4 regions of the Labrenzia sp. THAF35 genome follow, and region 3 is predicted to be linked to each of the others. Evidence: riboswitches for the same ligand, from Rfam matches in the RefSeq annotation. Region 3 holds a riboswitch; each other region holds the start of a gene.
The links. Region 3 has a riboswitch for thiamine pyrophosphate ahead of thiO (glycine oxidase ThiO). Riboswitches for the same ligand answer to the same signal wherever they lie in the genome.

Region 1 (8,603 bases), 1.6 Mb from region 3:
GTTCCATCGTGGTGCTCGGCAACCGCAGTGCAGCTTTCCACCCAGTCACCCGTGTTGATGTAGTGAATGCCGTTCATATCACGGTCCGCGGCGTGGTGAATATGACCACAAATGACGCCATCGACGCCCTGCCGGCGCGCCTCGTCGGACAGGGCTTCTTCGAAACGTCCGATAAAGCTGACCGCGTTCTTGACCTTCAACTTGGCCCAGGCGGACAATGACCAGTAGGTCAGGCCGAGACGGCGGCGGACCACATTGAGCCAGGTGTTGACGCCGAGCGCGGTCACATAGGCCTTGTCGCCAAAGAAGGCCAGCCACTTGGCATGGCGGATCACCACGTCGAACTGGTCACCATGAATGACCAGGTAGCGTTTGCCGTTGGCAGCTTCGTGAATGATGCTGTCGGTCACTTCAACGCCGCCGAAATGCGTACCGAGGAAGCTGCGCAGAAACTCGTCGTGATTTCCCGGAATATAGATGACCCGGGCTCCCTTGCGCCCCTTGCGCAGGATCTTCTGCACCACGTCGTTGTGAAGCTGTGGCCAGTACCAGGACCGCCGCAGACGCCAGCCATCGGCAATATCGCCGACCAGGTAGATGGTCTCGGCTTCATTGTCCTTCAGAAAGTCCAGCAGCATCTCCGCCTGACAACCGCGCGTGCCAAGATGGACGTCGGAAATAAACAAGGCCCGGTAATGCCGCGATGCCTCAGCGGTAGACATAGCACTTCTCCAAATTCCCTTTGGAGCGCTATAGACGCGATTCAAGTATCACTATTATGACAAACGGCGTGACTTCCCCGGGGCTGTTTGTTTTCCAGCTTAATGATTAACACCGGCACGGATCGGGTATTGGCCTCCTTCACTTCATTCCGTTGCTTCACGAACATCTTGCCGGATGCTGACCGGCTCCATATGTCCCTGACGGCATTTGACAGCATCGGGTTTTGCCAGCCACAAAGCATGTCCAACCTGCATCAAGGAGAACGTTCATGGACCTCGGCCTCAAGGGCAAAAAGGCAATCATCTGTGCGTCAAGCCGCGGCCTCGGCAAGGGCTGCGCCGAAGCACTGGCGGAAGCAGGCTGCGACATCGTCCTGAACGGACGTAACGAAACGGTTCTGGAAGAAACCCGCACCCTGCTGCAGAACCGCTTCGGCGTGAGCGTTGCCGCCATCGCAGCGGATGTTTCCACACGGGAGGGACAAGAAGCGCTTCTGGCGGCCTGCCCGGATCCGGACATTCTGGTCAACAACAATGGTGGCCCGCCCCGGCGCGACTATTCCGAGCTGGACCGTGCGGCGCTGATGGAAGGTGTGGTGCAGAATTTCGTCACCCCCATCGAGCTGATCCAGGCGGTTGTTCCCGGCATGAAGGAGCGCGGTTTCGGCCGCATCGTCAACATCACTTCGCTTTCGGTAAAGATGCCTATCGAAGGTCTCGACCTGTCCAGCGGTGCTCGCGCGGGGCTCACGGCATTCCTGGCCGGCGTCTGCCGCCAGCTTGCCCCCCACGGGGTGACGGTCAACAACTTGCTGCCCGGCAAGATGGACACCGATCGTCTGAAAGGCGGCTTCGAGCGCGCCGCGCAGCAGTCAGGCAAAAGCATCGAGGATGTCCGGGCGGCACAGGCAGCGGAAATCCCGGCAAGACGTTTCGGTTCAGCCGAGGAGTTCGGCCAGACCTGCGCTTTCCTGTGCTCCCGCCACGCCGGTTACATCACCGGCCAGAACATCCTGATGGATGGCGGGCTCTATCCGGCGGCGTTCTAAGCGTCCAAAGTCATGAAGAAAGGCCGGAGCATATGCTCCGGCCTTGTTTGTTTTTATCAGCGGGTTTCCGCTCAGTAGGTGTATCTGAGCGCGGCCGAGATGATGTTCACCTGGCTGTCGACCTTGCCTGTGTATGTACCGATATTGGAATTGTAGTCCTGGTGGTTACCCGAGATATCGATCTTGGTGTCGGCTGGTATCAGGTGTGAGTAGCCGATGTCGAAAGCGAGATTGTCCGACGGAGACCATGTCATACCGGCCGACAACCACAGACGATCGTTGTCCGGCAAACGCGTGGAACGAATGGCCTCATCGATCGGCGAAAGCTCGTAGCCGACACCTGCACGCAGGGTAACCTGCTGGTTCCAGTTGTACTCGCCACCCACCGAGAAGAACCAACCGTCGTCGTAGTTGAATTCCAGGTTTGGCAAACCGGTCGGATTGGTGGTTGCCGTGCCGCCATCACTGCTCGGATGCACTGTCTTCAGGCGGGACCAGTTGGTCCATTCAACCGTACCGGCGATCTTGAAGGTATCGTTGATGCGGTGACTTGCCGACAGAGTAACGGTTTCCGGCGTGACGACTGTCGCCTCGATGCCTGCACGATTGCCCGCGAAGGAAACCGGGGTCATGCCGGCAAAAAAGCGCCCGCCCGGGTTGCTGTAGGACCCGTCGAGATTGTTGGCGACCGCGGACCGGTAGCCAAGACCGATCTCGGTCCCCTCCCAAGGCCGCACAGTCAGGCCCGCGGTGACGCCAATGCCGTAGCCTTCCCCCTTGAACTCGGTCGTCGCCGCAGAGGTAGAGAACGGATAGGCCGATTTCAGCCGGACTTGCAGATACTGCGCCTGGACCCCGACACCGACAGCGAACATGTCGTTGATCTGATAGGCGATGGCCGGATTAACGTTGACCGAGAACACTTCGGATGACCGGGAATAATACTGGCCTGCCCAGTTCTGCTCCGGTTTGGTGCTAAGCCCGAACGGCGCATTGACGGCAAGGCCGAACACCACTTGATCATTGAAGCGGTAAGCTGTGTAGGTGGACGGTACCCAGGCATCCGATGCAATGTCGCCGCTGCCCGCTGTGCTGCTGGTCGCACCATTGACGGTTGTCAGTGCTCCGGGCGTAAAGGTTCCGTCGATATCGGACTCAGGCATGATGAAAGAACTGTGCGATTCAATCGTAAGCCCTTTGCCCGCACCAATCAGCGTTGCCGGGTTCCAGAACATCGAGGAGATGGACTCACCCGTCGTTCCGTTCCCCGCGAAAGACATTCCTTGATAATAGGCACTCTGCTCTCTAAGTGCGAAACCACCTGCGAACGCAGAACTTGCAACCATTGATAGAGCTACAGCTGTAGAAGCAAGTAGAACTGATTTCTTGTTTACCCACGGCATTGAGTTTCCTCCCATCCCCTAGCCACCGGATGCTTGATGACAACCTGAGACAGGGTTTTAGGAGAATGCCGTCCGTTTCAACTGAATATTTACGTCAGTTATGCGGTCGTTTTTTCATGCTGCAATGCGAAATGCGCGGCTTTTCTGGTAGGTATTGCTGCGTAGACATTCAAAACACTTCAAAAACGACAGGTTCAGAGTCTGTTCGTCATCACACCGACACACTTTCAGACATTTGCCTAAAAAACAGGCACTCGAAATGTCAGTTTCCGATAACGTAATTTAACAGTGAATCGTTGCGGCTTTGCCACAGGTTTCGTGACGGAATGTGGATCTTTTGTAGGACAAGTCCCTTGATATTCCTTGGTAAAAACGCCAATCACCTTTCCTAACGGAAACCGTGTCGGCACACCACTGCACGGTAGCCTTTCCATTCGAAATTGAATTTTTGTCAGGATGTTTGTCAGCAGGCGACGCCCTACCGCCCGGTCAATTACCGCTCTTCCGGCAAGGCAGGTTGCAAGCTGCGAACCGGTGGGTTGCACCGGCTCGCAGAAAGAGACGGTCCAGGACCGCACTCCATTCGTTGCTTACAGCCTCAAGCGGCAAGCCTAGCTGTCGCGAGCTTCGAGGAAGCGGCGCATGGCAACGTCACTCCAGGGGGCAAGGCGCGCCCGCGCAGCCATATGACTGTCGTAGATCCTCTGGCTAAGCGCATCCTTGCTCGCGAACTCGGACAGCACGACTGCCGAAGTCTCCCGCAAAGCATCCAGAACGTCGTCCGGATAAGGACGGACGGTAACGCCGTCCTCTTCCTGCAGAAGCTTCAGTGCGCCTGCATTCTCCCAATCGCTTTCTGCTAGCGAGCGGCCGTTTTCTGCCTTGCAGGCCTCCAGAACAATGGCGCCAAGGTCTTCCGGCAGGCCTTCCAGCGCCACCTTGTTGAAAAGCGCTTCACCGGTGCCGTTGGGTTCATGGAACCCCGGCGTGTAGTAGGACTTTGCCGCCTTCTGGAACCCCATTGCCCTGTCCGACCAGGGACCCAGGAATTCGGTGGCGTCCAGCACGCCGCTGTCCAACGCCTGGAACAACTCTGCAGGCGGCAGGCTGACAGGCGTCGCCCCAAGCCGGTGCATCACTTCGCCGCCAAGGCCCGGCATGCGGATCTTCAGCCCCTTGAGATCGTCAAGAGTGTTGATTTCGCGCTTGAACCAGCCCCCCATCTGAACGCCGGTGTTGCCGGCCATAACGGGCCTTAGTCCGAACGGGGCATAAAGCTCGTCCCAGAGCGACTGGCCGCCCCCCTGCTCAATCCAGGTGATATGCTCATGCGGCAGCAAACCAAAAGGGATCGCCGTGAAATAGACAGAAGCAGGGATCTTGCCCTGCCAGAAAAACGAGGCCGTGTGCGCCATCTGCGCCGTCCCCGCCGAGACCGCCTCGAACACGCCCAGAGCCGGCACCAGTTCCCCTGCAGCATAAAGCCGAACGCGCAGGCGACCACCGGACATCAGCTCGATCCTGTCGGCAATGCGCTGCGCCGTGACCCCGGGCCCCGGCAGGTTCTTTGGCCAGGATGTGACCATCTTCCATTCCAGCGTCGCCTGCTCCTGCGCCACCGCCGGGGCGGCCAATGCGCTTGCACCGGCGGCGGCGGAAGCCCCCAGAAGTCCGCGACGGCTGATCCGTCCGGTTTCGGTTTTTGGCTGATCGGTCATCTCACTTGCTCCAGAACGCGTGGAAATGATGGACTGGCCCGTGACCACTGCCAATGTGAAGCGTGTCGGCAGCGGCGATGGCAGCCTGAATATAGGACTTGGCGGACCTGACGGCCGCTTCCATGTCCTGCCCCTTGGCGAGACCTGAGGCAATCGCGGATGACAGGGTGCAACCGGTGCCATGCGTGTTGTCGGTCTTGATCCGCTCTGACCTGAGCCAGACCGCATTGCCGTTGCGATCCAGAAGCAGATCGGCGCTATTCGCGCCAGACCCGTGCCCGCCCTTGAGCAGAACCGCGTTGGCTCCAAGACCGAGCAGACGTTCTGCCTGCGCCTGCATTTGCGTTTCGTCAGCGGCAACATCGCCCTGCAACATGCGGGCAGCTTCATGCAGGTTCGGGGTAACAATATCGGCCAGCGGCAGCAGCAAGGCAATCAGCGTGTCGACCGCACTGTCGGCAAGCAACGGGTCACCGGAGGCAGCCACCATCACCGGGTCGAGCACAACCGGGCCTGTCTCATGTGCCCGAAGCCCCTCAGCTACCACCTCGATCGTATCGACACGCGACAGCATGCCGATCTTTGTCGCCTTGACGGCAAGGTCCGAGAAGACGGCTGTCATCTGGGCCCGCACGAACTCCGGCGGCACATCATGGATGGCGCTGACGCCGAGCGTGTTCTGCGCCGTCAGGGCTGCAATAACACTGGCACCAAAGACGCCGTTTGCGGAAAAGGTCTTGAGATCAGCCTGAATGCCGGCTCCGCCGCCGGAATCCGATCCTGCAATGGTTACCGCAATTGCGGTCATGGGAACCTCCTGGGAGTAGATGCCGAAAAGCCTGCGTCAGCCGGTCTTGAGACGGGCTTCAATGTCGCGGTCAGTCAGGCAATAGAGTGCGTCGAGCAACTCCGGCACCAGACTGCCTGGCCCGCCTGACCGGCCGGCAGCGATTTCGCCGGCAATGTTGAAGACGGACAGTCCGCAAGCAGCTGCAAGCGCCCTGTCCTTTTCGATACTCAGGAACGCCGCCAGAACCGCACCGCCGGCACAGCCGGTGGCCGTCACGCGTGACATCAGTGGATCGCCGTCGCGCAGCAGGAAATCCTCGCCGCGGCTCTCGACCCTGTCTTCTGGGCCGGTAACCGCAAAAACCGTTCCGGCCTCGATCAATGCATCAGCATCCGCCCGCTCCGGCAAGAGAGCGTTGAGTTCTTCCGGATTGAGCCGCACCAGATCCGGCTTCAGGCCCAGCAATTCGCGTGCATAGGCGCAGCGCACGGGAGACCGGTTGACGAAAACCGGATCGACACAAACCGGACGTCCGGCAGTCCTGGCAGCTTCGATCGCCAGCGGAATGGCCGCACGGCGTTCCTCGTCGAGGGTGCCGAGGTTCACCAGCAGCGCATCAGCCCCGCCGGCAAAGGCGGCAACTTCCTCCCGCGCGATGGTCATGGAAGGAACGGCACCGAGCGCAAGCAGCACATTGGCGGTGAAACTCTGGGCGACCGCGTTTGTGATGGCGTGAACGCGCGGCGTTTTCTGCCGCACCCTTTCCAGAAGGGTGAAGACCTGTTCGGCGCTCAGGGCCTGTGTGGAAGCAGCGACGGAAAGGCTCATGACGGCTCTCCTGCGACAGAAAGCCCGTTGCCGGTATTCCGGAAAAGACGTGTTGAAGGGAGTGGTGTGTGCATCATGATCTCAAATCCCTCCGCCGGTATCAGCCGGATCAGGTTCAAGGAGTTGGCAGGCCGCCTCTCAGCCCGGTCCAGGATGGCCGGGCACCCCCATGAGATGATTGCACTGCTAACAAGCCGGCCGTGCGATTGCAAGACCCGCCTTGTGCAGAGCGGCTACTCGGCAATTGACTGGCGGGAGGAGATAGGCGATGTCCTAGTCTGCTTTCGTGAATCTGTTGCCCGGCATGTTTGGCTGACCGAACAGCCCGGCTGATGGTTCAGGTGACACGTTCACCCCCTTCAAACACCAACTGCCCGGAGCGCCCCATGGTACCGTTTTTCGTGATGATCAAATGCCAGTTGGGCAAGACCTACCAGGTCGCCAATGCGATCGCCGATGCGGAAATTGCGTCCGAAGTCTACTCCACCTCCGGCGACTACGATCTTCTGGTGAAATTCTATGTCGACGACGGCTCGGACATTGGCCACTTCGTGAACGAGAAGGTCCACCCGATCGACGGCATTCAGGACACCAAAACCATCATTACCTTCAAGGCCTTCTGAACTCAGACCCGGAAATTTTCCATGAAACTCATTAAAATCGCCGCCCTTTGCCTGCCCCTCGCTCTTGCTCCGATCGGCTCGACCGCGTCCGCGCAAGGCATGCCGCCGGAGCAGATCAAGCAGATCCTGGACCTTACCAAAGCCAACTGGGTGTCATTCCGCGACTGGCAGGGCCAGGAGCTGATCTATTTCACCCACCTGGAATCCTGGAAGTGCGGCATCGACTATGTCTTCTACGGATTGAACGACGACCCGATTGAGCAGGAATGGCAACTGGAAGCCTGTGACCCGGACAACCAGAATGTCGTTCTGAAGGACAAGCCCTATCTGGAGCTGCCCCTGGGGTCGGCCCAGTCGATCAGCGTGCAGCTGATCTTCAAGGACGGCACCAAGAGCGCTGTTGAGCGGTTCGAATACAAGTCGCAGTAAGGCCGATTTCGGAAACCACCCGCATTCGCCGTCATTCCGGACAAGCGCAGTAAAGCTGCGTGCCGATCCGGGATCCAGCGCATCAGCGTGAGCAAAGCGAACTCTTCTCTCTTTGTTTAATGCCGCGCCTAAGGCGCGAAATAAGTCTGGATTCCGGATCGGTGCACAGCATTGCTGTGCTTGTCCGGAATGACGGGGAAGACAGCGGGACCTGCCCTCTTGTCTCTCCCCCTACGAACGCGAGGGCGATGACGCCCGGCGTGCCTTTGTCCGGTCCAGCCCGAGCTTGTGCTCGCGGTAGATGACGAAAATACCGGCGGCAATCACGATCAGCGCCCCCAGCACCACTGCAGGCAAAGGCGTTTCGCTGAACACTACCCAACCGACAATGATCGCCCACAGCATGTTGACATAGTCGAACGGGGCAATGGTGGAGGCATCCGCGAACCGGTAGCTCTGCGTCAGCAGGATCTGGCCGACACCGCCTGCAAGGCCGATCAGCAGAAGCAGACCTGCCGTGGGCAGGTCCGGAATGATCCAGGCCTGACCCGGCAGCAAAAAGCCCAACGGCAGCGTGAGCAGCGACAATACGGACGACATGCCCGCAAACCAGGTAACGATCGTGGACGTGCGCTCCGTCTCGCACAACTTGCGCACGGTGATCATGGCGAGCGCGGCAAAGCCGGCTCCTGTCAGGCCGATCAAGGCCCCGATCATCGAGTTGCTGTCCAACTCCGCGTCACCCAGATGCGGTGACAGCACAACCAGAATGCCGACAAAGCCGACACCTACTGCGCTCCAGCGATAGACCCGCACCTTTTCGCCAAGGAGCAGAAACGCCAGCACCACCACGAAGAGCGGCGATGCAAAGCCGATCGCCGTCGCATCCGGCAAGGGCAGCAGAGACAACGCGGTGAAGCCGCAAACCATCGCCGTCAGGCCGACGGACGCCCGGGTAAGATGTCCCAGCGGGTTGGCCGTTCGAAAGGCGAGCCCCAACTCCCGGCGCATCGCCACCATGATCAGCACCGGAAACAGCCC
Region 2 (5,636 bases), on a different replicon from region 3:
GCCCGCTTGCGATTTCGGCCGTTGTGTTTCCGAGCGACCGCCGCAAGGCTCTTTTTCAAGAGCCATTTCAACGGCGAAGCCGTTGTCAGAAGGAAACTTAGTGTCTTGCTCGTTAGAGCAAGTCCGCTGAGAATTACTTCTAAGAGAGTCGGTTTGGGTTGTAATAGATAAAGGGCTGACATCAATGTCACCCGCGGATGACAATTTATCCTTTATTTCCAACGAGTGGGCGTCATGGAGAGCCAGAATTTCCGTGTAGATCGTTTCCAGGATCCCCGCCTTTTCCACGACAGTCAGTTCATCCCGGTTCACAACTGAATGGGCCCGTGCTGCAAAGCCGTGAAACTCCGCAGGCTCCAATTCGACCACGTCGGCGATCGCCCGTGAAAAGCGCGTGACGGCCCGCTTGGCTTCCTGCTCTGCCTTAATCCGGCGCTGGAACGCATCCGCCTGAGCCTTGAAGGCTTCCAAGTTGAAGCATGCAGGCGTGAAGTCGAGCCCGTAGGCCTGCGCGAAATCTCCGTCTGAACCGCGGTACATATAACGGCGCCCAGTCGGGCTGTCCCGATAGGCAAGCACTCCGGCTTCGACGAGCTTCTTCAGGCAGCGGGTGACGGTGCGTGTGGTGCGCCGTGTGTATTCGGCGAGCCGTTGATTTGAGATCGCCACCACCGGCCGTTTCCCTGTCTGGAAGTCGTCCGCCTGGACGAGGCCCAGGAGAATATCCAGGACATGGTAGGCCGTGCCATCAATACCAAGCGCCGGCGCGACGCGTTTCAGAACCAGGGAGATTTCCTTTTTGGTGACCTTCGGCCGATCCTCCTGGGACGCCAGATGCGCGCTCGCAAGGATCCCGGCAGACACCTTGCGAAAACTCGCAATCTGCTGAGACGAAGACATAAGTCCTCCTTTGCCGGAAGCGCATAAACGCGACCGGACACTGAGTGTTCAGATGCGAGACAAGCAAAAAGACGCAAGAAATCGTGCTCTGCTCAAAGACAGAACTTGCGTTGCGCTACAAGTGATTCTATGATTTTAGCTGCTACACATAGAGCATAGGCACTCGTGCTTATCTCAAGTTTGGACCCGCCCTTGTGGCGGGTTCTTTCGTTTAGAGCCTCATTTACTCCCCCCTCTCTTTCATGTAATCCGCATAGAGACTGTTCAGTTGAGCCTTCAAAAACTCATCGAATCCTGGAGCTTTAGCTCCATTTACGGTGAACGTAGTGCCGCTTTTGGTCGATCTGATCGTCACCGGTACGTGCTCAACATGTTGGACCACCATCTTTGGTTTTTTCGGCTTTATTGCTTTCTTCGCGCTGCGAAGCACGAATTCGAAACGCTCGTCCGAAGTCAGCTCTGCGATGTTGTCCGCGGACAACATTTCTCGAAGTGGCTTCCAATCAACCAATTTTGCTAACTCAGCAAGTTCCATCCATTTTCGTCGCCCTGTACCAGGAGCGGCGCCAATCGCAACAATCAATTCGACGGGCAATTCTCTGATCAGCTTGATCATTTTTGATACAGCCGCTCTGTCCACTTTGAGCGCAGATATAATGACATTCCGCTTGAACTTTTGGTCTTCCAATCGCGCTGCAAACAACGCACGTTCTATATAGGAAAGATTGGTTCTGGCACTGTTTTCCTGCCCTTGAAGAACGACCAGTTGCTCATCGTTCAACTCCCGAACGACAGCCTTGACCTTTCGATTGAGGCTTCTGGCCGCCCGAAGTCTACGATGGCCGAATGCCACCTGCATGCGACCCTTTTGAGCCGGGTTTGGACGAACAAGGATTGGTACTAATTGCCCGTGCTCATCGATTTGTTGAACAAAGTCCCTCTCGACTTCCGGGTCCGCTTCCAAACGGTCGCGAACAAATGAATCGTCTATTTGAGAGGGATCCAGTTCAACGACCTTTTGTCCTTCCAACAGTTGCCGTTCTAATTCACTAGCACGGTCCATCTGACTTGAGAGTGAGCCAAGAGTTTTTGCGATGCCTCCAACCGGTGAACTTGACCGTCTATTTGGCGTGATGCCCGCCAGTGGGCGATCCGATTTATTTGGATCCCCTTGGATTTCACCATCCTCGTCCGACGAAAAACTGATCAGGTCTTTGCGTGCCATCCCTTACCTCCGTCCCCAAGTCACGTTTAAGAGGTCTTCGATTTCCTGGTTCACGAGAGACATAGATTCCATTGCGCGATCATAAGTACCGCGCACAAATTGGCTTCTTTCGACTTCATACAAAGTTTGCTTGGTAACACCGGCATCAGAAATAGCAGTAGATTTAAGCATCGCATGTTGAAGCATGCGATTTCCAAATATTGAACGCATAAACCCGGTCATCTGGCTTTGTGGTCCATCGTTTGGTTCGAAGCGAGTAACCAAGTAACGCATCCAATCATAGCTGGTACGCCCTCCGGCCTTTTCGACAACACTCATCAATTCAGCTGTCATAGAAAGAAATTGGGACATAGACATAACGTCCAACATCTGTGGATGTACGGTGATCAATACTCCTGTGGCCGCACTTAAGGCCGACATCGTTAGAAAGCCAAGCTGAGGTGGGCAATCAATGACTACAACGTCGTAATAGCTTTCAACGCTTGTCAGCACCTCCCCTATTCGGGCGAAAAACATGGACGCTGAACGTCCTTCAGACATTGCTTTGGGCGTTTCATGCTCGAATTCCATCAATTCAAGATTGCCTGGAACAATATGGAGGTTTGGCGTATATGTGGATCGAATGATTTCGCTTAAGGCTCGAGGGTCTTCATAACGGATAGCACCGTAAAGCGTTTCTCCCTCGTCGACATCTAGTTCGGGTTGATGTCCGAACATCGCTGACAATGATGCTTGTGGATCAAGGTCAATTGTTAAAACGCGGTATCCACGCAACGCCAAGAACTGAGCCAAATGAGCAGATGTGGTGGTTTTTCCGGAACCACCTTTGAAGTTCATTACAGTGATAACCTGAAGCTTTTCATCTCCCCGACGGATCGGCACATATTTTGGCGTGCCATTTTTCTCGTCCAAGACCTGACGTATATGATCCATGTCCTCGACAGAATATGTGCGCCTACCGTTCTCGTTTGGTTCGGGGCCATGCCCATCAGCGGCGACCTGACGTAAATAGCCTTCCTTAATGCCAATCAATTTAGCTGCTTCTGCAGGCGAAAATCTTCGGATAGTCTTTTGAGAAGCAGGTGGAAAGATTTTTCGTTGATGTATCTGCAATTGATGAGCGAGCTCATTCGCGTCCGCCGAAAGTGTCGTTGGCAGGTGTTCAGCAGCACCTTCAACCAGAAGATTGGTGTCCATCTCGAAAAATCCTCGAACTGCGCATTTTTGAAAACTACGCCTCAAACTGCGCTGTTACAATATGCTCCGATTCGTTACCAATTTACAAACGCTTAACCAAGTGCATTTTTCAGCCTAGTTTCGACAAGAACTTCGCATTGTTGTCCGCGGACAACTTTTTGGAGTCACCCGGCACATTTCCTTCAACCTTTTGCCGCCAAAGTGACAGCACTTCCTCGTCGAGCCAAGCATCTCTGTATTGACAAACGCACGTGGATGATGGCCGATGGCAACGTTACCAGGGGTGCCCCGGCAAGGGGCTGAGATACTGCTGGGCCGTTGATTGATGGCAGCGCAGTGACCCGTTGAACCTGATCCAGTTCATACTGGCGTAGGGACGGTGCAAGCGCTGCAGTACGACGTTGCCCAGAATCCGGAGCGTCATGGCGTCTTTCCATCATTCCGGCTTCGAACTGGGTCTCCAACTTGAAAGATTGGAGCCTCAGAATGAACATTGCCACCAAGACTATTACGCCCGAAATCACCAAGGGGCCGCTGCCTGCCTCTACAAAGGTTTACAAGCCGGGCGAAATTCATCCCGATATCCGCGTACCAGTGCGCGAGATCGCAGTCCATCCGGCCGCCGGCGAACCGCCCGTCACGGTCTATGATGCCTCCGGTCCCTATACCGACCCGACCCAGGCGATCGATATTGAAATGGGACTGCCGCGCCTTCGCGCCGAGTGGATCGCCGCCCGCGGTGACACGGAGGAATATGAGGGCCGCATGGTCAAGCCGGAAGACAACGGCTTTGCCACCGGCGAGCGCCTGACACTGCAATTCCCTAACCTGCAGAAACCGCGCCGCGCCAAAGACGGCAAGACCGTCACCCAGATCGCCTATGCCCGCGCCGGCATCATCACGCCAGAGATGGAATTCATCGCCATCCGGGAAAACCTTGGTCGCAAGGCTGCAAACGAAAAGCTTCCCCGTGATGGAGAGAGCTTCGGCGCGGCGATCCCGGATTTTGTTACACCGGACTTCGTCCGCGAGGAAGTCGCCCGCGGGCGCGCGATCATCCCAGCCAATATCAACCATCCGGAAGCGGAGCCGATGATCATTGGCCGGAACTTCCTGGTGAAGATCAACGCCAATATCGGCAACTCTGCCGTCACCTCGTCGATGGCGGAGGAAGTCGAGAAAATGGTCTGGGCGACTCGCTGGGGCGCCGACACCGTCATGGACCTATCGACCGGGCGCAACATCCACAACATTCGTGAATGGATCATCCGGAATTCGCCGGTTCCGATCGGCTCGGTGCCGCTCTACCAGGCGCTGGAAAAGGTTGGCGGCATTGCCGAGGACCTTACCTGGGAAGTCTTCCGCGACACGCTGATCGAGCAGGCCGAACAGGGCGTCGACTATTTCACCATCCATGCCGGTGTCCGGCTCTCCTACATTCCGCTCACCGTCAACCGCGTTACCGGCATCGTATCGCGCGGCGGTTCGATTATGGCCAAGTGGTGCCTGCATCATCACAAGGAGAGCTTCCTTTACGAGCATTTCGAGGAGATCTGCGACATTTGCCGTGCCTACGACGTTTCCTTTTCACTTGGTGACGGCTTGCGTCCGGGCTCGATTGCCGACGCCAACGACGCAGCGCAGTTCGCCGAACTGGAAACGCTCGGAGAGCTGACGAAGATCGCCTGGGCGAAAGACTGCCAGGTCATGATCGAAGGCCCTGGTCATGTGCCGATGCACAAGATCAAGGAGAACATGGACAAGCAGCTTGCGGTCTGCGGCGAGGCGCCGTTCTACACGCTCGGACCGCTGACGACCGACATCGCGCCGGGTTACGACCATATCACCTCGGGCATCGGTGCCGCGATGATTGGCTGGTTCGGCACGGCGATGCTCTGCTACGTCACGCCGAAGGAACACCTCGGCCTTCCCGACCGCAATGATGTGAAGACCGGTGTCATAACCTACAAGATCGCCGCCCATGCCGCCGACCTCGCCAAGGGTCATCCGGCAGCGAAGGTCCGCGACGACGCCCTGTCGCGCGCCCGTTTCGAGTTCCGCTGGGAGGACCAGTTCAACCTCGCGCTCGATCCGGAAACGGCCCGTTCGATGCATGACGAGACCTTGCCGAAGGAAGCCCACAAGGTCGCGCACTTCTGCTCCATGTGCGGTCCGAAATTCTGCTCCATGCGGATTTCCCACGATATCCGCGACGCTGCTCGTCAAGAGGGCATGGAGGCGATGGCAGTCAGATATCGTGCTGGCGGCGATCTCTACATGCCAAAGGATCTGTAGTTCATTCGCAGAGGGGAGG
Region 3 (8,603 bases):
CGGGTGGTTCTGTCAACTGATGTCAAGAATCTTGAAATTAAGTATCTTGAAATCGAGATAAAATGCGTTATCTGTTTTGGCAACGGTGCAGCATCAAGCCAGCGCCAAATTGTGAGGAAGGACAGTCCCATGGTGGACACGACCAGATTAGGAACATCCGCAAGTGCGGCTTCCCTGCAGCAACAAGCTTCTCTTTCCGGCGAAAGGCGTGAAAGTCCTTTGGATCAGCCGTTGGTGCTGTTGTTGATTGTCGGTGGTTTTCTCGCCGTATCCACGGTGATTGCCAAGGCCGCCCCCATGACCGGGTGGCATCCTCTGGCCTTGTTGCAATGGTCCATCCTTGGCGGTGCTACGGGTTTGTTCGTTATTAGCAGGATTGCAGCCGGAGGAAGTATCACCGCCAAAGGGGACACAGGTGTCAGCCGGGGCCAGTTTGCCTTCTACCTGCTGGTCAGCGGTCTCCTGTTCATTGCCCCGAACATGATCGCAGTGGTTGCTGCGCCAAAGGTCGGGGCGGGGTTTGTCTCCCTGAGCTACGCTTTTCCGCTGGTTCTGACTTATGGATTTGCTGTTCTGTTACGCTTGGAGAAGTTTCAGGTTCTGCGTGGGGTTGGCGTTCTGTTCGGTCTGGCTGGTGGCATCTTGCTGGCAGCGTCTGGCCGTCAGCTTTCCGTGGATGCCTCCTGGTGGGCGATGTTTGCTCTGTCGATCCCTGTATTCCTGGCTTCCGGTAACATTTTTCGCACGGTGAAGTGGCCAGCAGGCGCGCGACCGGTCAATCTTGCTCTCGGCATGATGCTGGTCGGGTTTGCGGCACTCGGATTATTTACTGCCATGGCCGGTATCCCCGTTGTGCCCGGCACCTGGTCACTGGAGGCCACTGGCCTGCTGGCAGCCCAAATAACGATATTCGCTTTTCAGTACGGGCTGTATTTTCGCCTGCAGCACACAGCCGGGCCTGTCTATCTCAGCCAGATAGGCTCCGTTGCCGCGGTGATTGGTCTTGGCCTTGGATATCTCGCCTTTGGTGAAGTGCCAAACTTGGCGAAACTGGCGGCCGTCGCAGCTGTGGGGGCAGGGATTGTGCTCGTCAGTAAAGGGCGCGGCGCTGGAGCGAAAAAGTCAGGCTAGTCTTGCCATACCCTAAGAACCGATCCCGCAACTCGCGGGATCGGTTTGTCGTCTTTGGGTTTCAGGTGATTTCTCACCCCCAGAGCCAGGCTGCTCCCCGCACACCAGAGCTGTCGCCGTGCATAGCCTTGCGGATCGGTGTCTCGAAGGTATCGGAGAAAATGTAAGGCGTCATCGCGGGCGGAAGGTCGGCATAAAGTTCGTCGATATTCGACATGCCGCCACCCAGGACGAATACGTCCGGATCGAGCAGATTAGCCGACATTGCAAGCGCACGGGCAAGACGGCTGACATAAGCCTCGTAGACGGCAGTTGCCACCGCGTCGCCGGAGCGTTTCAGCGCCATGATCTCATGGCCTTTCAGCAGCGTTCCCGTCCTGTCCTTGTAGTCGAGCTGAAAACCCGTTCCCGAACACCAGCGATCGATGGCGCCCTTGTGGCCGATCCAGCTGTCGGGACCCGGATACTCCTCCGGCTTTAGCCAGGGCACGGTGATCGCTCCCCATTCGCCACCGATGCCGTTGGCACCAAGATGGGCTTTCGCGTCGATGGCAATGCCCGAGCCGCTGCCTGTGCCGATGATGATAGCGTGAACGATATGCGCTCCAGCACCTGCGCCATCGGTCGCTTCGGAAACAGCGAGACAGTTTGCGTCATTCTGGATACGCACCGGGCGGCCAAGAACCTTCTGCAGGTCCTGGTCCAGGGGCTTGCCGTTCATCCAGGTGGAATTGGCGTTCTTGACCAGGCCTGTCTTGGGGGAAAGCGAACCGGGAATTCCAAGACCGAGCGTTCCCGTCTGTCCAGTTGCCTTTTCGGCCGCCTCGACCAGAAAACGGACTGCTTCCAGACAACCTTCATAGTCGTCCCTGGGTGTGTCGACCCGTTGCCGGAACAGTTCCTCGCCCTCGTTGGAAAGAGCGATGATTTCGATCTTGGTTCCACCCCAGTCAATTCCCAGCCGCATTTTCAGTCCATCCGTCTTGGCAGTTCGAAGGCAGCTGTCTGGCCGTCTTCAAGTTCGCTTGTTTGTTTTCCGTAGGTTTTGAATTTTTTCAAGATTACGGTCATTTCCTCCGCATCCAGTATCACAGGTTCACCCAGGATCAGGGCTGATAGATACTGGTCTGCCAGATCTTCCACGCCTTCCGCGGTCGACAGCGCCTTCTGCAAGGTTGCTCCACCGGCGATCTGCCCATGATTTGCAAGCAGGCAGGCGTTTCTGTCGCCAAGTGCTGAAATCATTGCCTCGGACAATCCGCGGGTGCCGAAGGTGGCGTAATGGGCGCATTCGATACGGTCGCCACCGGCAAGCGCCACCATATAGTGAAATGCAGGAATACCGCGCCGGTGACAGGACAGGGCGGTCGCGCGAGGACTATGGCAATGCACCACCGCGCCGCAATCCGGCTTCGCCAGATAGAAGTCGAGATGCATCCGCCATTCGGAAGACGGTAGTGTCTCGCCCCGGTAGCAGCCCTCCCAGTCCAGCGCGACAATCTTGTCTTCAGTCAGATTTTCGTAAGGCGTTCCCGACGGCGTCACCAAAAAACCGGATTCGGTGCGTGCACTGACATTTCCTGAGGTGCCTTTGGTCAGTCCGAGACGAGGCAAGGCACGGGCTGTCTCGATGATCGCACGGCGCAGGTCAGGTGTGTCACCTGGAAAGGTGGGCATTCGGGGCCTCTTTGGTTCTGGTTCGGGTGCGAGCGTTACGTTTGGCTGCGCGACCGTGGAAGCGGCGCTTACATGACAGGTATCCGGTTGCCTTTTCAAGGTATTGGTTTGATAAATCCCGTGCCCTTGACCACTCGGTTGAGGATCGCGGTGTTAAGGGACTGAATGGCAGGTTTCGCAGACAAGCTCAGGCATTTGCTTGGATCGGCTGCAATGTCGGCAGACCGGACGGGTAGGGGAGCGCATTCCAGGTCGAGGCCGGGGCACCGTTCCAAGGGCCCGCGCTGGGCCGAGCCGGACATGGAAACTCTGTCTGAAGGAGGCGAGCCCAGGAGGCCCGGCCTGCCAACCCGCGCGTCCAGATCTCGTAAACGTGCTCAGGTGACGCCGTACTACATCTGGGGAACCCTGGCGTTGCTGGCTGCCGGTTTCGCCGTTGGCGGCCTGTTCCTTCACCTGGCCGGGCAAGGAAGTGAGGAAAGCGTTGCAACCGCCCCCTTGATGCCTGATCCGCTTTCTTCCCTGCAGTCTCCGGCCAAGCAGGTGCTGCTGGCTCCGGAACCGGAACTGTCCGCGGAGCTGAAACGCAGCTTCCTGGGCCAGCCGGATCAGCTATGCGACGAATTACGGTCTCTGGGGCTCGGAAATCCCGGCTGGAGCCGGGCACCTTTCAGTGAAGGCCGCTGGCAATGTGCATCCGACCTGGTGCCCTTGACCACACCCAGCGTCGACTACGGTTCGACAACTCTTTTCTTTCTGCTGCGCGGCCCATCGGAAAAAAGCATCGATTATCTGCGGCTGAAGCTGGTGGTGGAAGATCCGCGCCAGATGCAGATCGGCCTTGATGCGGTCTGGCTGGTGATCGACGCCCTGTCGCTTCGGTATGGCTGGACGGTTCCGGAAGTGTTTCGCGAGGCGGTTTCCGGGTTCAGGCAACTGGAGACGACCCACAGGGGCGTGCGGCTGTCGGTTTCGCCGGAAGATCCAAATCTGACGGGGGACCCGCTGGCAAGCCAACGGCTCAACATCATTCTGGACTTTGGCGAGCCGGACCTTATCCGGCCCGCCGACAGGTTTGAAAAAGCACCGCCACTGGAAAGCGGCTGGAGTGTCAGGGCCCCGGACGGTCAGGCAAGGGAATGAACTCTTCCGCATCGCCGGGTACCGTATCGAAACGGCCAAGACGCCAGTCTTCCTTGGCCTGCTCGATGCGCTCTTTCGATGAAGACACAAAGTTCCACCAGATATAACGCCGGCCGTCCATCGGTTCGCCGCCAAGCACTACGAAACGAGCCGGCACGGGAGACGTGTTTTCGATCACCAGATGATCACCCGGTTTGAACACCAGCAGCTGGGCCGGATCGAAATTCTGGCCGGCGATGGTGATCTGGCCCGAGACCGTGTAAAGGCCGCGCTCTTCCCATCCGGCATCCAGCGGGATCTTCGCTCCCGGTTCCAGCGTGATATCGGCATAGAACATGTCGGACGCTGTCTTTACCGGTGCCTTGTGGCCATAAAGCTCGCCCGCGATAAGTTTGACTGAAGCGCCCTTGTCGGCAAATTCCGGCTGTTCTTCTGTGCCGTGGTGCTGGAAGGTCGGGTCTGTCTCTTCCAGATGTTTAGGCAGGGCCACCCAGCTCTGCAGGCCGAACAGGGGACGTTTTTCCTGCAGGCGTTCCGGCCTCTCACGTTCGGAATGCACGATGCCCTTGCCGGCGCTCATCCAGTTCAGAGCACCGGGGGCAATCGCAATCTCCGTTCCAAGGCTGTCACGATGATACATCTCTCCTTCGAAGAGATAGGTAACTGTCGCCAACCCGATGTGAGGATGCGGGCGCACGTCGATACCGCCGCCGACCAAAAGCTCTGCCGGGCCCATCTGGTCGAAGAAGATAAACGGGCCAACCATCCGCCGCCTGGCAGACGGCAAGGCACGTCTTACCGAAAATCCGCCGAGGTCGGATGTCCGCGGTACGATGATCGTTTCAATCGGGTCACAGCTTGCAGCATTTCCAGGTACGGGATCAGGGCAATTCAACCAGCTCATCTGCCTCTCCATCAAAGAACATTCTGTCTTGCAAACTAGATAGGGCCTGCGAAGCCGAAGTGTCCATTGAACAGTCTGTTTCGGGTTTTCATCCCCTGTACAATCTGTATAACGACCGGCCCTTCCTTGCTTTTGTTTGGTGCGACATGAAACGCGTGATGATCGTTGGCGGCCCGGGCTCGGGCAAAAGCACGCTTGCCGTTGCCCTTGGGCGGAAAACCGGACTGCCGGTCTATCATATGGACAAGATCCACTACCGCTCCGGTTGGAGCGAGCGGACGCGGGCAGAGAAAGACCGGCTGACGCATGAGGTCCATCTGAAGGATGTGTGGATCTTCGAGGGCGGTCATTCAAGCACCTATGCGGAACGTCTCGAACGTGCCGACACTTTCATCTGGCTCGATGTCCCGGTGACGTGCCGCATATTTCGAGTGCTGAAACGGTCGGTGAAATACAATGGGCAAAGCCGTCCGGATCTGGCCGAGGGCTGCCCGGAGCAGTTCAACTGGCAAACTGTTGAATTCCTGAGGTTCATCTGGCGAACGAGACACTCCGCCAGAGCCAAGCTGGAGCACATCTACCGCGAACCTCCGGACCATCTGAAAGTCTATCGGTTCAGCACCCTTGCCGAAATCGACGACTTTCTGGCGCGACCCTGGCAACAAGGATGAAGGCTCATCCTGTCTCTTGACAGGTGCGCCTGACGGGCGGCACAACAGGGGCTCACCCGGGGTGCCTCCAGAAGAGGCTGAGATACTGCTGGCGCACTTGCGCAGTGCAGGGACCCGACGAACCTGATCCAGGTCATGCTGGCGAAGGGAAGGTGTTCTCGGCCAACTGCGTTCGCCACGGCAATGCTCCACCCCGGCCACCTTTCCAAGCCGAATGTCCGAAATGCGCGACCTTTTCCGGTCCTTACGGAGATCCGTTGAATGCAAGCGGGCTATCAGACATTCCGTGATGTCGAACGACTGACGTCCATCCTGGCAGGAGAGGCGGAATGAAGGTCTGTATCAAAGGGGCGGGTGTCGCCGGTTTAGCACTGGCACATGAGCTTGTCTCGCGCGGTGTGCGGGTGGAGCTGCTGGAAAAACACAAGGATCTCACCGCCAGTGCCTCCTGGCTCGCAGGCGGCATGTTGGCGCCATGGTGTGAGCGGGAAAGTGCCGAGGAAGATGTTCTGCGGCTCGGGCAAGCCTCCATTGGCTGGTGGAGCAAGGTCCTGCCGGGACAGGTTTCGCACAATGGCACGCTGGTTGTTGCCGCGCCGCGCGATACCGGCGAGTTAAGTCGCTTTGCTTCTCGAACCAGCGGCTTTGCCTGGCTCGATGCTGACGCGCTGGGCGCACTCGAACCGGACCTCGCAGGCCGATTTGCAAAGGGGCTCCATTTTGCCGGGGAAGCCCATCTCGATCCGCGGCAGGCCCTCACGGCATTGCGGGCAAAGGTGTCTGAAAGCGGTGCCAAGGTGAGGTTAGAGGCGCAGCACTTCACCGCGGCGACCGATATTGTCGCCGATTGTACCGGCATGGCCTCGCCGGATCCGCACTTGCGTCCCGTACGCGGTGAAATGCTGATCCTCCACGCGCCGGATGTCTCGCTTTCGCGGCCGGTGCGTTTTATGCACCCGCGCATCCCGGTCTATGTCGTGCCTCGTGACAACGGTGTTTTCATGGTCGGGGCAACCATGATCGAAAGCGGTGACCAGGGAGCGGTCAGTGTTCGGTCCACCATGGAACTTCTAAATGCCGCCTACAGCCTGCATCCGGGATTTGCCGAGGCAAAGATCATCGAAACCGGGGTGGGCATCCGTCCGGCATATCCAAACAATCTTCCTCGTCTCACGTTTACCGGCAACACGTTGTCAATGAACGGATTCTACCGGCACGGCTTCCTGCTTGCTCCGCATTTTGCCATGGAGGCGGCAGGCAGGATCGTGCAACACCTTCAGGAGATGTCCCTTGAAGCTAACCATTAACGGCGAACCTAAGGAAGTTGTCAGCGCGACGCTAGCTGCGCTTCTGGACGAACTTGCCTATGACCATGAGTTTCTTGCAACGGCGCGCAACGGCGATCTGGTTTGTGCTGAAGAACGAAGCGCTTGCGTCCTTCAAGCTGGCGACCGTATCGAGATCCTGTCGCCGATGCAGGGAGGATGACGCCCATGTTTGAAGTTTATGGCGAAAGCGTTGCGTCGCGTTTCCTGCTTGGAACTGCCCAGTACCCATCTCCCCAAATTCTGTCGGACACGGTGAAGGTATCCGGGGCTGAAATTCTGACGGTGTCCCTTCGGCGCGAAACGGCAGGAAGTGGCGGAGGCGGCCGGTTCTGGGACCTGATCCGGGAACTGAACGTCAAGGTGCTGCCCAACACTGCCGGATGTCATTCGGTGAAGGAAGCCGTCACCACCGCAAAAATGGCACGCGACCTTTTTGGAACCGACTGGATCAAGCTGGAAGTAATCGGTCATCACGACAGCCTGCAGCCGGATGTCTTTGGCCTAGTTGAAGCCGCACGTATCCTGAGCGATGACGGCTTCAAGGTGTTTCCCTATACGACGGACGATATTGTCGTCGGCGAACGGTTGCTTGACGCGGGGTGTCAGGTGTTGATGCCCTGGTGTGCGCCAATCGGTTCGGCGAAAGGGCCGGTCAATCCGGATGCCCTTCGTGCTTATCGCAGTCACTTCAAAGGCATCCCACTTGTTGTGGATGCCGGTCTTGGCAGACCGTCCCATGCGGCTGCTGTTCTGGAACTCGGTTTCGATGCGGTACTGCTGAATACGGCTGTCGCAAAGGCCGGAGACCCTGTCGCAATGGCCAAAGCCTTTGCAGTTGCAATTGAGGCCGGTCGCCTGGCCTATGAAGCCCAACCCCTGGAACCTCGCGACATGGCGGTTCCTTCTACCCCGGTTCTCGGAATGGCGGTGTTTGAATGAAGCTCGATCCCTTTTACCTCATCGTCGACAGTTCCGACTGGATCGAGCGGCTGGTTCCGCTTGGCGTCAAACTGGTTCAACTGCGCATCAAGGACGCGAGCGACGAAGTCCTGCGCAAGGAAATCGCAGCATCCAAGAGCGCTTGCGAAAAGCACGGCTGCCAACTTGTCGTGAACGACTATTGGCAGCTTGCGATTGAACTGGACTGCGACTTTGTCCATCTTGGTCAGGAAGACCTTGCTGACGCCGATGTCGCGGCCATTCACAAGGCGGGTCTGAAACTTGGCGTTTCGACCCATGACGGTGAGGAACTGGAAACCGCTCTTTCTGTCGAGCCCGACTATGTCGCGCTGGGGCCTGTCTATCCAACGATCCTGAAAGAAATGAAATGGGCGCCCCAAGGCGTTGAAAAGGTTGGTCGGTGGAAGCGGCAGATCGGCGAATTGCCGCTTGTTGCTATTGGCGGCCTCAATCCGGAGCGTCTGCCGGGTGTGTTCGAGAACGGCGCAGATATCGCAGCCGTTGTCACTGACATCACCCGGAATGCCGATCCGGAAGCGCGCACCAGGGAATGGATAATGGCGACAGATCCCTGGCGGTAGGTGGAGTGCGTTTCGCCTTCGGCCTGGCTAAACGAATATCGCCTTATCGCGCGCGACTTGATCGCGCAGAAAGTCCTGTGCCGCGGCGACATGGCGGAGAGGGCGCGAACTTTCATGTGTCACCATCCAGTAGGCCCGGTGAAGCTTTATCTCCGGGAGAACGGCGACCAGGTCCGCATTGTCGCGCGCGATAAAATCGTGAAGAATG
Region 4 (8,603 bases), 2.7 Mb from region 3:
TCATCTGGAAGCCCTTAGCCGCAACAGGATCCAGTCCCTGATCAAGTCCGGGGACGTCACCGTCGGCGGCGCGAAAATAGTGGAGCCGAAATACCGGGTCAATGAAGGCGATGCCCTGACCCTCACTTTGCCGCAGGCGGAAGACCCGGAGCCCAAGGGCGAGGACATCCCCGTCTCGGTCGTCTTTGAGGACGAACACCTCATCGTGGTCGACAAACCGGCGGGGCTTGTCGTCCATCCTGGCGCCGGCAACTGGACCGGCACCCTCGTCAATGCACTCATCCATCATTGCGGTGACAGCCTTTCCGGCATCGGCGGCGTGAAGCGCCCCGGCATCGTTCACCGGATCGACAAGGACACCTCCGGACTGCTTGTCGTCGCCAAGACCGACCAGGCCCACAAGGGCCTTGCAGCCCAGTTTGCCGACCACGGCCGCACCGGACCGCTGGAACGCGCCTATTCGGCTCTGGTCTGGGGAGCACCCTCCGGCCTGAAAGGCACGATCAACGCCAATCTGGCCCGCTCACAGGCAAACCGTCAGAAGATTGCCGTCGTCAAGACTTCCGGTCGCCACGCCATCACCCACTGGCAGGTGAAGGAGCGCTTCGGCAATGCCGAACAGCCTGCGCTCGCCTCGCTGCTGGAATGCCGCCTTGAAACCGGACGCACACACCAGATCCGCGTGCACATGGCTCATATCGGTCATCCGCTGATCGGTGACGACGATTACGGGTCGGGCTTCAAGACCAAGGCAAACAGGCTCGATGAGCCGCTCAAAAGCCTCGTGAACGGTTTTCACAGGCAAGCCCTGCATGCCGGCCTGCTGGCTTTCGAACACCCGGCAAATGGTAAAACCTTGCGCTTTGAGAGCCCTTACCCGGATGATTTCGCAAATCTTTTGTCCGGATTACAAAAATTTTAGGATGCGTTTTCGTTTTCTGACCATGCAATCGACCAATTTGGACCTATATTAGAAGCTTCTGTGTGCCTGTACGGACACTATTGTGCGTCCGCCTTCCCTCAAAAATGGCTTGCTTGCGTATCACTGCGGGGCAGCGGGAGGAAGGGGTCGCAAACTTGACGAAAGGGGGTGCATGTTATGGCCCAGAACGTTCCGACGCTTACAGCAGGGGAAGGCGGTCTCAGCCGATATCTGGACGAGATCCGCAAGTTTCCAATGCTTCAGCCGCAGGAAGAGTACATGCTCGCCAAGCGCTACAAAGAGCATGAAGACCCTGAAGCTGCAGAACGCCTAGTCAATTCCCATCTACGCCTCGTCGCCAAGATTGCCATGGGTTACCGCGGGTATGGTCTGCCGATCGGAGAAGTCGTTTCCGAAGGCAACGTCGGCCTGATGCAAGCGGTCAAGCGCTTTGAACCGGACAAGGGGTTCCGGCTCGCGACCTATGCCATGTGGTGGATCAAGGCGGCTATCCAGGAATACATCCTGCGCTCATGGTCCCTCGTGAAAATGGGGACCACGGCCAACCAGAAACGCCTGTTCTTCAATCTGCGTCGCCTCAAGGGCAAGATCCAGGCGCTGGACGAAGGCGATCTGAAGCCGCATCAGGTCTCTGAGATTGCCACCAAACTCGGGGTGTCCGAGGAGGAAGTGGTGTCCATGAACCGCCGTCTGGGCGGCGATGCCAGCCTGAATGCGCCCGTGCGCGCGGAAGCTGATGCCGGTGAATGGCAGGACTGGCTTGTCGATGAAAGCGACAGTCAGGAAACCCTGCTTGCCAATCAGGAAGAGCTGGACATGCGTCGCAAGATGCTGAACGACGCGATGGACGTGCTCAACGAGCGTGAACGGCGCATCTTTGAAGCACGTCGCCTGGCCGAAGACCCGATGACGCTGGAAGACCTTTCGGGCGAATTCGGTGTCAGCCGCGAGCGCGTCCGCCAGATCGAGGTTCGCGCTTTCGAAAAGGTTCAAAAAGCCGTGCGCAACAGCGCCCGGACAATGGACCAGCCCGCCGCCTGAGATAGCCGAACCTGGAAAAAACAGAAAAAGCGCTGGAGCCCAGGCTCCAGCGCTTTTCTTTTTGCTTGAAAGTCCTTCCCGGTGTCATCCCGGACGCAACGCAGCGAAGATCCGGGATCGGAGAGCCCGGAAGCCATCGCCTGAAAACCACAGACAATCACAGAGACTTCCGCCTCCCCGGCCCCGGCTCGCGCTACGCTTGGCCGGGGTGACGACGGAGAGAGGGAGCCTCTTTGCCGGTGGTCAGAAGCGCTGGAGACTGGCTCCAGCGCCGTCTTGTCCCTGGCAACGTTCCTTCAACCCCTCAGCGGATTTCGGCTGTGTAGCTCTCCACCGGCACGACCTTGCTGATCAGACCGGCTTCGGCCATGAATTCCGCAAAGCGCTGGTAGCGGCCTTCATCAAGTGCAGCCGGACGCTTGGCGAACCGCGGCAACGTATCGAACCATGCCCGCCTGTTCAGCTCGTCATTGAGGTTCGGATACGCTTCTATGAAGGCATTCCAGGCTTCTTCCGGGTGATTGCTCAGATAGATCGTGGCCGCTTCCACGGCTGCCAGGAACTTGGCGAAGCGTGGATCGTCCGTCTTGTCCTTGTTGACGACATAGATCAGCTCATCAAAGATCGGCACACCGTTTTCTTCCGGGAAGAAAGCCTTGCCGGGTTTGCCTTCGATTTCGAGCTGGGTGAGCTCGAAATTGCGATATGCGCCGATCACCGCATCCACCTGACCGGCAAGCAGAGAGCCTGACAACGCGAAATTGACGTTCACCAGCTCGACATCATCCATGGTCAAACCGGCCGAACGCAGCATCTGGCCCAGCATCGCGTCCTCGAAGCCGGACACGGAAAAACCGACACTCTTCCCCTTGAGGTCCTTCAGTTCCTGTATCGGGCCGTCCTTGAGCACAATGAGCGAATTGAGGGGCGTCTCCACCAGCGTACCGATCCATTTCAGCGGCAGCTCTTCCTCGATTTGCGCATGAAGCGTCGGCTGATAGGACACCGCGATATCGCCCTGCCCGGCAGCAACCAGTTTCGGCGGCATCGCCGGGTCCGCCGGTTCGATGATCTCAACCTCGAGGCCTTCTGCCTCGAAGAAACCCATGTTCTGCGCAGTTACAAGCGGCGCGTGATCCGGATTGATGAACCAGTCGAGCAGCAAGGTCAGTTTCTCACTGGCCTGTACCGGCCCCGATGCCAGCAGCCCGGCCGCCAATGCGAGTGACAGGATTTGTTTTTTCATGAGGTCCTCCGTAGAGCGGCAGCTAGGTGAGCGGCTGCCAGGGAACAAGAAGTCGGGTGAGATGGTTCACGGCAAAGCGCATGATCAGCACCATCGCCGCGAGCAGGATCAGGGCGGCGAACATCATGTCCGCCTGCATCCGGTTGCTGCTTTGAAGCATGATGAAGGCCAGGCCTCCTTTTGCCCCGGCCCATTCGCCAATGATCGCCCCCATGGGAGCGAACACCGCGGCCACCCGCAGGCCGGAGGCAAACGCCGGCAAGCCTGACGGCAGGCGAAAGAACCAGAGTTCCTTCAGGCGAGACAGACGATAAAGCCGGGCGAGATCGCACAAACCCGGGTCAAGCCGCTGCAGGCCATCGAAAAACGTCGATGTGACCGTGAAGAAGATGACCAGGATGATGACGACGATCTTGGAGGCCAGCCCGAAACCGAGCCAGAGCACCAGGATCGGCGCGATTGCGAAAACAGGCAGGGCCTGCGTCACCAGAATGGGCGGCATGGCAAATCTTGCAGCAATCGGAAACAGCCACAAAAGAACGGAAAGCAATGCCCCGGCGGCTGCCCCCAGCACAAACCCGAGCACCGTCTCATAGGCGGTGATGCCGGCATGATGCAGAAGGAAGCCTGCGTGTTTGACAAAGGCCGTAAAGACGCGGTCCGGACCCGGCATGATATAATGCTGGGTGTCAAACACATGGACGATTGCCGCCCAGATAACGACAGTCAGCAGGAGGCCGAGTATGGTCCTGGCAACAGCTTTCACAAACGCCATCATCCCGCAGCCTCCGCCGCCATTGGCCAACAGGAACGCATGAAAGCCGATACCGGCATTCGGATGTGCGGCGACCGCAGTGGTCGCAGACAAGTACGCATAGGATCTCCCGTCTTCGGACAAGCCGAAAATGACAATGGAGATCCGGGAATAGGCTAAGGATTCCGTCCCTTCGCCGGCATGACCCGGATCAGGTTCTAAGGGTTCGGCATTACGCCATCTCAGCTCCGGTAACCGGAACACCCCTCGGACCAAGGCGGACCATGCCTTGTGTGACGAAAAAAGGCAAGCCGCCGTGAGGCGGCTTCTTCAGATTTTGAAAGGAGGCAGGCTGGCGCTTAGCCGGCTTGCCAAGACGTGATCGCCTTTTCAACGGCATCTGCACCGGCGGTTCCCTTTTCCAGGGTCAAGATGCCGCGCTTGCCGTTTTCGTAAAGCATCGGAATGTCAATCCAGCCGCGTTCACGCAGCAGGGCGAGATTGCGTTGCTGCTCGTTCGGCAAGCTTGAAAGGGCAATCCAGAAAAAGCCCGGAGACACTTTCACGGAAGCGCCGATCAGCGCATCGCCACGAGCTTCTTCCGTAGGCTTCATGACCAGGCCTGGCACGTTGACGACGTCACCCGGAGCGAAGTTTTCCGGGAACTCGTACTTGATCTCGACCAGATGGCTGGCGGGCAAGGAAGTATCGTCATTCGGCTTGATGCGAATGTCGACCTTCACATCCCGCTCGGGGATTTCAATGGAGGCGCTCAGAACCGCGAGAGCCTTGCCGTCCAGATTCGTTTCTTCATCGACACCCCAAACGACAGCGCCTTGCGCAGCCGTTCCGGCACCACCGGACTCTTCCCCTTCTTCGTAAAGGATGGAGCGCTGCACCGAGGAATCCGCATCCGTAGCGGACGGAGCCGGTGAAGTTTCGTCTGGCGAAATGGCCGAGAGATTGTCTTCCGGCACCGCAATCGGGCTTTCGGTGGTCGCAGAAGACTGATCGTTTTCTCCACTCGTCACGATGGACGGCTGGGAAGGTTCGGGCGCAGCGGAAGCTGGTGTATCGACCTGCGGTGTATCGGCCGGCGCAGGCGAATCAGACTGTCCGGTAATCGTCGTCGTGGTTACCGTACGTGCATCCGGGGCAACCACATCGGTCTCGCCTTCGTTCAACAGGCGGTCGGTGTTTTTCGAAGGCTCTTCACCTTCTCCGACAGGGGCAGCGGTCGAAGGCTCCGGCGTGGTGTCCGGCTGCGTATCGACAGGCGTTTGCGAAGAAGACGCGACCGGCACGTTGCCGCTATCGGCTGTCTCATCGCCCGCAGGCATCAGGAAATAGGCTCCGGCGCCCAGGAGCACCAGCAACAGGACACCCGCAGCAATCACGATCGGAACGGTGCGGCTGCCGGATGAATCACCACGCAGCGCATCCGAAGCACTCGGCTTGGCGCGCTTGGAGCGGCTTTTCTTGGAGGCCGACTTGTCCTTCGGCTTGGCTGTTTCCTCGCCTGGATAAGCCTGATCGGCGGGATCGGCCGCACCGGTGGTATCCGCAGGCTCGAATAGGCCATCATCTGTCTGTTCCGGCTGCACAGGTCCGCCGAAAGAGGGCTCCTGGCGCACAGGCGCAGCGCCCGGGTCGGCAGCTTCCTTGGCGTGGTGAACAGCCTGGCTGGCCGCGGTGCCAAGCGCTTCGGCCTGTGTCAGGGTTTCCTTCAAGGGCGACGGAGCCGGGGTATCCACCACCGGTGCTGCAGTTGTTTCAGGTTCCTGTGGTGCAGGCGCAGGCGCTTCCGGCGCAGCCTCTGCCACCGGCTCAGCCGGAGGCGGTGTCACGGGCGGCGCGGAAACCTGCGGCGCCGGGGTCGGCGTTTCGACCTTCGGAACAGTGGGGCTGAGACCGAGGCTTTCGCGGGCGGCTTCGGCTTCCACCTTGCGAATGGCTTCTTCCAGACGCAGCTGCTCGGCCGTGATCTCGGACGGCGCCAGCGGCGGCTCATAGGCTTTCAGCTGATTGACGATGGCATTGCGCGCACGGCTGTAAACGCTTCTGCGTGCAGCACCATTGTTTTCAGGTAAAGACGCGATCGTTTTCTTCAGAATTGAATAGTAATCAGCCATCTTCCTGCCTACCGGCCGACTGCAAGGATCTGTTCTGCGGGCCCGAGATTTCGTTTCATTCTCAGGCTTATAGCAAGTTTTTCGAAAACCGGTGCTATTTCTTCAATAACTTCGCCGCGACAGAGAACCTCGCAGTACCCTTTTCCTAACACAGATTGTTTGTTCGGCACACACATGGAACGCCGAAAACGAAAGGTGGTTGCGTGCGGTGATTCGCAGCACGCAACCGCAGTCCTTAATAATGTGCTTCTAACGTCACAGATCTCAATCCTGGAAGGGATTCTGCACAAGAATTGTGTCGTCCCGTTCCGGACTTGTCGACAGAAGAGCGACCGGAGCACCGATCAGTTCTTCGACGTGACGCACATATTTGATCGCCTGCGCCGGCAGATCGGCCCAGGTGCGAGCACCTTCGGTCGATTCCTTCCAGCCCGGCAGGCTTTCGTAAATCGGCTTCACGCGCTCCTGGGCACCCTGCGAAGCCGGCAGATAATCGATGCGCTCACCATCCAGTTCGTAGCCGATGCAGATCTTGATTTCATCAAGACCGTCCAGAACATCCAGCTTGGTCAGCGCGATGCCGGTGATGCCCGAGGTGCAGACGGTCTGGCGCACCAGCACAGCGTCAAACCACCCGCAGCGGCGGCGGCGGCCGGTAACCGTACCGAACTCGTGACCGCGCGTACCGAGGAACTCGCCGATCTCGTCCTTCAGTTCGGTCGGGAACGGGCCCTCGCCGACGCGTGTCGTATAGGCCTTGGTAATACCGAGCACATAGTTGATCGAATTCGGGCCAAGGCCACTGCCTGCCGCAGCCTGGCCGGCGACCGTGTTGGACGACGTCACGAAGGGATAGGTGCCGTGGTCGATGTCGAGCAACGCGCCCTGTGCACCTTCGAAAAGGATACGCTTGCCCTGACGGCGCAGATCGTCCAGCAGGTACCAGACCTTGTCCATGTAGGGCAGGACCTTGTCCGCAACGCTGGCGAGTTCGTCGTAGATCGCCTGTGCGGAAACCTCATCCTGGCCAAGACCCCGGCGCAGCGCATTGTGGTGCGTCAGCAAGCGGTCGATCTTGGCTGGCAGAGTGGCAAGATTCTTCAGGTCCATCAAACGGATAGCGCGGCGGCCAACCTTGTCTTCATACGCCGGTCCGATACCGCGCTTGGTGGTGCCGATGCGCGTTCCGGTGTTGGAATTCTCGCGCAACGCATCAAGCTCGCGGTGCAGAGACAGGATCAGCGTTGCGTTCTCGGCAACACGCAGGCTTTCCGGCGTCACCACGACGCCCTGCTTGCTGAGGCGTTCGACTTCCTCTGCCAGCGCATGCGGATCCAGCACGACGCCGTTGCCGATGACGGACAGCTTGCCTTCGCGTGCAACCCCGGACGGCAGGAGAGACAGCTTGTAGCTGACACCGTCGATGACAAGGGTATGACCGGCATTGTGCCCGCCCTGGAACCTTACGATGACATCGGCTTGTTCCGACAACCAGTCGACAATCTTGCCTTTGCCTTCGTCACCCCATTGCGAACCGACAACAACCACATTCGCCATCTAGACTTTGCTCTCCTGAAGCAGCTTCCGCACCATCCAAAACTTGTCCGGGGTGCCAACACGACAAGCCCCGGCAACCGGACCGGGGCAAACGGCGCGGACTATAGACAGGTTTCCCTGCTCATGCGAGTCTCCGCAGGGAGATTGAGAGCCAAAAGCAGGTTTTTTTGCCAGCTCTCCTGATCGGCCCGGTCACCCCTGTGACAATTGACCAGTCATGACGTGCACCTGAACGGACTTTTCCCGGATTAGACTGCATTTGCGGCAATGTCGCGACGGCAGATTATTTAGCCGGTGGCTCACCTGCATCCGGCTTGTCGTTGCGCGCAAGCCTGAAAATCATCGGCGACGTGCGCAGCAGCCAGACAAAGCGATGCCGCTTGCTTGCGGGAACAGCGTCCCGGCTGACGATCCGCGCGAAGATGAACACAACGAGCGACAGGTGCAGTGTGGCGGTATAGAGGAAGAAGGCCGAGGGGCCGAATTGCTCCATCACCAGTGAGGCAATGAACGGCCCCGCCATGGCGCCGACGCCATAGGCAAGCGTGAGCCCCGCCACCACATCGATGAATTGCCCCGGCTCGGCATTGTCGTTGGCGTGGGCCGCACAAAGGGAATAGAGCGGCAGGGCAAATCCGCCAAACAGGAAGACGCCTGCAAAAAGCTCCAGCCGGGTCGAAGACCCCGAAATGAAGAGACAGGCTAGCCCGGCACCGACGGTAAAGACACCGAGCACGACACGCCGGTCGAGCCGGTCGGACAGCCAGCCTGCGGGATACTGGAAGATTGCCCCGGCAAAGACCCAGATCGCGATGAACGCGGCAACCGTTTCAAGCCCCAGTCCAATTCCTTCCGCATAAACCGGGCCAACCATGCGGAACGCACCGTTTGTGAGGCCAATGGTGAAGACGGCGACAAGGGCGACCGGAG

Region 1: another riboswitch for thiamine pyrophosphate. It lies ahead of FIU93_RS15425 (hydroxyethylthiazole kinase); the one in region 3 lies ahead of thiO (glycine oxidase ThiO).
Region 2: another riboswitch for thiamine pyrophosphate. It lies ahead of thiC (phosphomethylpyrimidine synthase ThiC); the one in region 3 lies ahead of thiO (glycine oxidase ThiO).
Region 4: another riboswitch for thiamine pyrophosphate. It lies ahead of FIU93_RS10460 (ABC transporter permease); the one in region 3 lies ahead of thiO (glycine oxidase ThiO).

The regions. Positions count from the first base shown of each region.
Region 1 covers NZ_CP045380.1:3,373,434-3,382,036, reverse strand. The annotation lists gene FIU93_RS15450 (UDP-2,3-diacylglucosamine diphosphatase) at 1-722, opposite strand, end outside; gene FIU93_RS15445 (SDR family oxidoreductase) at 992-1,771, shown strand; gene FIU93_RS15440 (outer membrane protein transport protein) at 1,843-3,117, opposite strand; gene FIU93_RS15435 (TRAP transporter substrate-binding protein) at 3,786-4,892, opposite strand; gene thiD (bifunctional hydroxymethylpyrimidine kinase/phosphomethylpyrimidine kinase) at 4,894-5,700, opposite strand; gene FIU93_RS15425 (hydroxyethylthiazole kinase) at 5,737-6,510, opposite strand; TPP riboswitch at 6,579-6,689, opposite strand; gene FIU93_RS15420 (Lrp/AsnC ligand binding domain-containing protein) at 6,897-7,133, shown strand; gene FIU93_RS15415 (hypothetical protein) at 7,155-7,562, shown strand; gene FIU93_RS15410 (DMT family transporter) at 7,794-8,603, opposite strand, start outside.
Region 2 covers NZ_CP045383.1:58-5,693, reverse strand. The annotation lists gene repC (plasmid replication protein RepC) at 1-900, opposite strand, end outside; gene repB (plasmid partitioning protein RepB) at 1,124-2,125, opposite strand; gene repA (plasmid partitioning protein RepA) at 2,129-3,322, opposite strand; TPP riboswitch at 3,592-3,717, shown strand; gene thiC (phosphomethylpyrimidine synthase ThiC) at 3,809-5,617, shown strand.
Region 3 covers NZ_CP045380.1:4,975,129-4,983,731, reverse strand. The annotation lists gene FIU93_RS22960 (DMT family transporter) at 1-1,131, shown strand, start outside; gene FIU93_RS22955 (ROK family protein) at 1,205-2,098, opposite strand; gene FIU93_RS22950 (class II aldolase/adducin family protein) at 2,101-2,808, opposite strand; gene FIU93_RS22945 (DUF6030 family protein) at 3,109-3,951, shown strand; gene FIU93_RS22940 (pirin family protein) at 3,920-4,855, opposite strand; gene FIU93_RS22935 (DNA topology modulation protein FlaR) at 5,002-5,526, shown strand; TPP riboswitch at 5,574-5,694, shown strand; gene thiO (glycine oxidase ThiO) at 5,856-6,833, shown strand; gene thiS (sulfur carrier protein ThiS) at 6,817-7,014, shown strand; gene FIU93_RS22920 (thiazole synthase) at 7,020-7,793, shown strand; gene FIU93_RS22915 (thiamine phosphate synthase) at 7,790-8,395, shown strand; gene FIU93_RS22910 (LysR family transcriptional regulator) at 8,423-8,603, opposite strand, start outside.
Region 4 covers NZ_CP045380.1:2,268,942-2,277,544, reverse strand. The annotation lists gene FIU93_RS10475 (RluA family pseudouridine synthase) at 1-922, shown strand, start outside; gene rpoH (RNA polymerase sigma factor RpoH) at 1,100-1,984, shown strand; gene FIU93_RS10465 (ABC transporter substrate-binding protein) at 2,289-3,230, opposite strand; gene FIU93_RS10460 (ABC transporter permease) at 3,253-4,098, opposite strand; TPP riboswitch at 4,156-4,262, opposite strand; gene FIU93_RS10455 (hypothetical protein) at 4,344-6,116, opposite strand; gene FIU93_RS10450 (adenylosuccinate synthase) at 6,381-7,673, opposite strand; gene FIU93_RS10445 (MFS transporter) at 7,957-8,603, opposite strand, start outside.